Regions from separate parts of the Mesorhizobium sp. M0960 genome, predicted to be linked through region 1. Evidence: predicted binding sites of a transcription regulator. Region 1 holds the regulator's gene; the other holds the start of a gene.
What was found. The regulator LexA, encoded in region 1, represses DNA repair genes until DNA is damaged. The targets are predictions, from matches to a motif close to TGTTCNNNNTGTGTTCNG.
Positions count from the first base shown of each region.

Region 1 (3,244 bases):
GTAAGTGCCGCACTTTGCCTCGACAAGCTCGATGAACAGATCGGCCAGCGCGATGCTCTTCTTGCGCACCGCCGTCATGTCGACATCGTTCCAGATGTCGAGCGCGCCCTTCAGCGTGCGCATAGACAGGACCGGCTGGGTGCCGCACAGAAACCGGCGGATGCCGGTGCCGGCCGCATAGCCTGGCTCGAAGGCGAAGGGCCGTGCATGGCCCCACCAGCCGGTGAGCGGCTGCTGGATGTCGGCAAGATGCCGCTCAGCCGCATAGATGAAGGCAGGCGCGCCCGGTCCGCCATTCAGATATTTGTAGGTGCAGCCAACGGCAAAATCGGCGTTTGCCGTGTCGAGCTCGACTGGCATCGCACCGGCGGTGTGGCAGAGATCCCAGACGATCATCGCCCCGGCTTCCTGGGCCCTGCGCGTCAGCGCCGGCATGTCGCGCAGTTCGCCCGACTTGTAGTTGACGTGGTTGACCAGCACCACGGCGGTGCGTTCGTCGATCAGCTCTTCGATGCTCGGCGCGTCGACCCCCGAGAGGCGCAGCAGCGTATCTTTTCGCGTCGAAACCACACCCTCAGCCATGTAGAGGTCTGTCGGAAAACTGTCGCCCTCGGCGACGATGACCTGCCGCTCCGGCCGCATGGCCATGGCGGCGTGCAGCAGCTTGTAGATGTTGACCGATGTCGTGTCGCAGACCACCGTCTGGCCGGCCGCGGCACCGATCAGGCGCCCGAGCTGGTCGCCAAGTTCGAGCGGCATGTTGAACCAGCCGGCCGTGTTCCAGGCGCGGATGAGATCATGCGCCCATTCTTCGGTCACTGCCTTGCTCAATTCATCGAAAGCGGCACGCGAAGCGGCCCCTAGCGAATTGCCGTCGAGATAGATCACTCCTTGCGGCAGCACAAAGCGGTCGCGCATCGCGCGCAGCGGATCTGCAGCATCCATCGCCCTTATGGCCACGAGATCGGGAATTCCTGTCATGATTTGTCTGCTCCCCAAGATTCACCGCAACGCCGGACACGCATCGACGGCATCCATCGGTCACGAGCGGTTCTCCATTACCTGGTATCGCGCAGCAAGGCTCCACCGGCGACAAGTTGCCTGACCACGCGGTGGAAACCAGGAGCCAAGCCAACCCAACGTTGGCGTTTTGAGTTCGTTTCGTTCACGGTGCATTGACCAAACCGCACAGTCGATACGGCTTCAATTCCGTGCCCCTTTGCCGGCTGACGGCCGATACCAGTGCCGCCTTCTGGAAACCCAGAGGCCGCAAACGAAAGCAGAATCAAGGCGATGAGGCCCGCGGCGGTGAAAATGCAGCGTCCCGGTTTGGCGAGTGGTATCGTTACCCGAGCCCTAACACATTCATTAAACTTTAAACAGTTGCGGAACACAACTGGAACAGATAGTGTTTGTTCTGGGTTTGTTTTTCTGATTCTGTTGGGGGTCGCTATGCTGACACGCAAACAACACGAACTGCTTATGTTCATCCACGAAAGGCTGAAGGAAAGCGGTATCCCGCCCTCCTTCGACGAGATGAAGGAAGCGCTCGACCTGGCTTCCAAATCGGGAATCCACCGGCTGATTACGGCGCTGGAGGAGCGCGGCTTCATTCGCCGTTTGCCCAACAGGGCCCGTGCGCTGGAGGTGCTGCGCCTGCCCGATTCGATCGCCCCCGGCCTCAATGCGGCACGCAAGTTCTCGCCGAGTGTCATCCAGGGCAGTCTTGGGCAAGGTCCTCGGCAAGGCAAGCCGACATCGTCGCGCGTCCCTGCAGCCGGCAATGACGACGATATCGTCGCCGCCGTGTCTATCCCGGTGATGGGCCGCATCGCCGCTGGTGTGCCGATCGATGCCATCCAGCACCAGACGCATTCGATCTCGGTGCCGCCGGACATGATCATGGGCGGCGAGCATTATGCGCTCGAGGTCAAAGGCGATTCGATGATCGAGGCTGGCATTTTCGACGGCGACACGGTGATCATCCGCAATGCCGATACGGCGAGCCCCGGTGAGATCGTGGTGGCACTGGTCGACGAGGAAGAAGCGACGCTGAAGCGGTTCCGCCGCAAGGGCGCCTCGATCGCCCTGGAAGCCGCCAATCCGGCCTACGAGACGCGCATCTTCGGACCAGACAGGGTCAAGGTGCAGGGCAAGCTCGTTGGGCTGATCCGCCGCTACTGAGCTGCGCCCTTGGCGCCGGCTTTTGGCTTGTCGGCTCTGCGGTATGGCGGCATGCCCCGCGCCGCGCGTGAAAATTTCCGCTGCACGTGCCAGGGCCGGTATGATTTTTCGACGGCGAAGCGGATTTCGGCGCGTGTTGCCGCTTGTGGATCGAAATAGACGGCCGCACTTCCCGCGCGCGCCAGTTGCCGTTTGGTGACGACGAGGACCAGCCGATCGTAGTAGCAGGGATTATGGGCGGTGGCGTCGTCGATGACGATCAAGCTGGCAAAGGCGCAGGCTGGCCGTGCAGTATCGCGGTCATTGGCTAGCGCGATGATCGCGCCGGATGGATGCCTGGCAAGGCAGAGACCGTCCGTGCAAATGAACGGCATGCCCGGCGGTAAGTCGGCCGGATCGGCAATGTCGAATTGCGGATCGTTCTTTCCAGGTGTTTCCGGCGCGACGATAGCCTCTGATGTGAGCGCGCGTTTCCAGTTGTCGATGGTGAACTCATTCGGGCGTGCCCGGTTGACCGCGAGTTCACCGCTGCCGATCGGCAGCGCGACGAGCCGTGCGTCCTCCGAGATCAATACATCGGGTACGCGCGTCTGCGTTGTCGTTAGCAAGCCGGCGAGCGCAAAAGGAAGGGCCACGAGCCGCAACCAGGTCGTCGCCATGCTGGCAATGACGAGGGCGATCGTCACCAAAAGGACAGATCTCAGCGAAATCAGCCCGACCGCATCGATCGGCGAGCGCTCGGAGATCCACCCGGACAGGGCGATCATCGCCGTCAGCCCCTTGCCCATCACGTAGAGGAAAGGCCCATCCGCGCCGAACGGCATCGCCAGCGCACTGAGGACGGCGAAGGGCATGACGACCAGTGAGACGATAGGCATGATGGCCAGATTGGCGAACAGGCTGAGCGGCGCCACGCGCTGGAAATGCCATATGGCGAAAAGCGCCGTGGCGCTCCCTGCAATGATCGAGGTCATCGCCAGGCCGCCCATGCCCAGCAGTACCTTTCTAGTGGCAAAGCGTAGCGGCGACCGCCGGGGCGGCGGCGTGGTGGCCCCGCCGG
Region 1 covers NZ_JAMYNN010000007.1:16,128-19,371, reverse strand. Annotated here, with positions in the region: gene kynU (kynureninase) at 1-981, opposite strand, end outside; gene lexA (transcriptional repressor LexA) at 1,453-2,184, shown strand; gene NKH63_RS15095 (ComEC/Rec2 family competence protein) at 2,178-3,244, opposite strand, start outside.

Region 2 (3,244 bases), on a different contig from region 1:
TCAGCTTGTCGACCTGGCCGTAAGGCATCTGCAGCACGCGGCCGACGTCGCGCAGCACCGCGCGCGCCTGTAGTGTGCCGAAGGTGATGATCTGGCCGACCTGGTCGCGGCCGTATTTCTGCTGGACGTAGCGGATGACCTCCTCGCGCCGGTCCTGGCAGAAGTCGATGTCGAAGTCGGGCATCGACACGCGGTCGGGATTGAGAAAGCGCTCGAACAGCAGCGAAAAGCGCAGCGGATCGATGTCGGTGATGGTCGTCGAATACGCAACCAGCGAGCCGGCGCCCGAACCGCGGCCCGGGCCGACCGGAATGCCTTGTGCCTTGGCCCATTTGATGAAGTCGGCAACGATCAGGAAATAGCCCGGATATTTCATCTTCTCGATGACCCCGAGCTCGAAATCCAGCCTCTCGCGATATTGCTCGGCCGTGTAGCCGGGTGTGAGCCCATGCGCCGCCAGCCGCGCCTCCAGCCCTTCATGCGCCTGCCGGGCAAGTTCCTGCGCCTCCGCTTTAACCGCCGCGTCGGCGTCGGCGACATCGCGGCCGGCAAAGCGCGGCAGGATCGGGTTGCGGGTCTTCGGATAGTAGGAGCAGCGCAGCGCGATCTCGACGGTGTTGTCGATTGCTTCCGGCAGGTCGGCGAACAGCCTCGCCATATCGGCCTGGCTTCTCAGGAAGTGGTCGGGCGAAAGGCGGCGGCGATTGTCGGCCGCAACCACGGAGCCTTCGGCGATGGCGATCAGCGCGTCATGCGCCTCATAGTCTTCACGAGAAAAGAAAAACGCCTCGTTGGTGGCAACCAGCGGCAGATCGTGGCGGTAGGCGAGGTCGACCGACGACTGCTCGATCGTGCGGTCATAGCCGGAGACGCGCTCAAGCTCGACATAGAGCCGGTCGCCGAACAGGCCCTTGAGCGCCAGGAGCCGGGTCTCGGCGAGTTCGCGGCGGTCCTCTTTCAAGGCATTGCCGATCGGGCCTCGCGGCCCGCCCGTAAGGCAGATCAGACCGTCGGAGTGGCCCTGCAGCATCTCGGTCGTCAGATGCACCGCTTCGCCGGGCGGTGTCTCGAGGTAGACGCGGCTGACCAGCCTGACCAGATTGCCGTAGCCGGCCTCGGTTGCGGCGATCAGGACGACCGGCCGCATCTCCGGTCCTTGCCGCCTGCGGTCGCGCTGGCTGTCGCTCGCCTCACCGGAAAAGGCGAGGTCGATCTGGCAGCCAATGATCGGCTGAATGCCGTCCTTTACCGCCTTCTGGGCGAATTCCAGCGCGCCGAACAGATTGTTGGTGTCGGTGACGGCGATTGCCGGGCACTCGTCCTGCACCGCATGGCCGACGATCTTGCCGAGCTGCAAGGCGCCTTCGAGCAGAGAATAGGCCGAATGCACGCGCAGATGAATGAACCGACGCGCCGCCTGCTCCGCCCGCGACGCCTTCGCATAGGCCTCGCGCAGCAAGGGATCGCGTGGAAGTCTCTCATCCGCCATGGTTTTTTCGCGCCGCCTCACAAGGACTCAGTCGATGAAGATGTATTGTCCGGCACCGGGTAACACGAGTCCAGCGGAAGCGATTGGAGCTTTGTGAGTTTAGAGCACCGCCGAACCTGCCAATCTCCCTCCTCGTGGGGGAGATGTCCGGCAGGACAGAGAGGGGCGCTGTCCCGCCGACGTCAGGCCTGAAAACAAAAAACCCGCCACAGCGGGCGGGTCGTTGGAGCCATTTAGCACCATACCCAGACTAATAGCATAGCTGCCGGCACAAAGCAAGAACAAAATACGTTGCGGCGGCCAACGAATTGTCAGGTCGCGTTTCTTCGCGCCACTCTCTGTCCTGCCGGACATCTCCCCCACGAGGGGGGAGATTGGCCGTCACCTCGGCTTTCGCTAATCTCCAACGTCCCAGGCCGGCGCCGAGGCGGATTTCAGCCTCACGCGAATTGCATGATCACCGCATCGACCGCAAGGCTGTCGCCAGGCTTGGCGTTGAGCTTCGATACGATGAGATCGCGCTCGGCGCGCAGCACGTTTTCCATCTTCATCGCCTCGACCACAGCCAGCGTCTCGCCGGCCTTGACCTCCTGCCCCTCGGCAACCGCGATCGACACGACGAGGCCAGGCATCGGGCAGAGCAGCATCTTCGACGTGTCCGGCGCCACTTTTTCCGGCATCAGCCTTTCGAGTTCGGCCGTGCGCGGCAGCATGGCGCGGGCTGTCACAGACATGCCTTTCCAGGCAAGGCGGAACCCGTTCAGCTCCGGCCTGACCTGCGCCGCGACTTTGCGGCCGCCGACCGTGCCGCGCCAGATGAGATCGCCCGGCCGCCAGTCGGAGGTCACCCTCAGTGCCTTGCCGCCGTCGATTGTGAGGTCGAGCTCCATCGGAATGGAAATCATGCCTTCGACGATGGCGACCGAAAGATAATCCCGGCCGATCTTCACCACCCAATCGCGTTTCAAGGCGCCAGAATGCGGCGCCAGCCGCCCGCCCAGCCGGTCGAGCCGGTCGCGGCGCAGCAGTTCGACTGCGGTAGCCATCGCGGCCAGCACCGCTTTCTCCTCGGCGTCTGGCACGATCGGCGCGAAGCCGTCGGGGTATTCCTCGACGATGAAAGCGGTCGATATCAGCCCTTCCCGCCAGCGCGGATGCTGCATCAGCGCCGCCAGGAACGGTATGTTGTGCTCGATGCCGTCGACGACGAAACTGTCCAGCGCTTCCGACATCGCATCTATTGCCGCAAGCCGTGTCGGCGCCCAGGTGCACAGCTTGGCGACCATCGGATCATAGAACATCGAGATTTCCGAGCCTTCGGTGACGCCAGTATCGTTGCGGATGACTATTTCGCCAAATTGCCCCTCGTCCGGCGGCCGGTATCTCGTCAACCGGCCAATCGACGGCAGAAAGTTGCGATATGGGTCTTCGGCATAGAGGCGGCTTTCCACCGCCCAGCCGTTCAGCTTGACGTCGCCCTGCTTGATGGCGAGCTTTTCGCCGGCCGCCACGCGGATCATCTGCTCGACCAGGTCGATGCCGGTGACCAGTTCCGTCACCGGATGCTCGACCTGCAAGCGCGTATTCATTTCCAGGAAATAGAAGTTCTTGTCGCTATCGACGATGAATTCGACCGTGCCGGCGCTCTGGTAGTCGACCGCCTTGGCCAGCGCCACAGACTGCTCGCCCATGGCTTTGCGGGTCTTGGGATCGAGGAACGGCGACGGCGCCTCCTCTACGACCTTCTGGTTGCGG
Region 2 covers NZ_JAMYNN010000001.1:818,600-821,843, reverse strand. Annotated here, with positions in the region: gene dnaE (DNA polymerase III subunit alpha) at 1-1,489, opposite strand, end outside; gene NKH63_RS04085 (acetyl-CoA carboxylase biotin carboxylase subunit) at 1,930-3,244, opposite strand, start outside.
Region 2: a site for LexA is predicted at 1,756-1,773, ahead of dnaE (DNA polymerase III subunit alpha). Genes of this name have one in related genera too.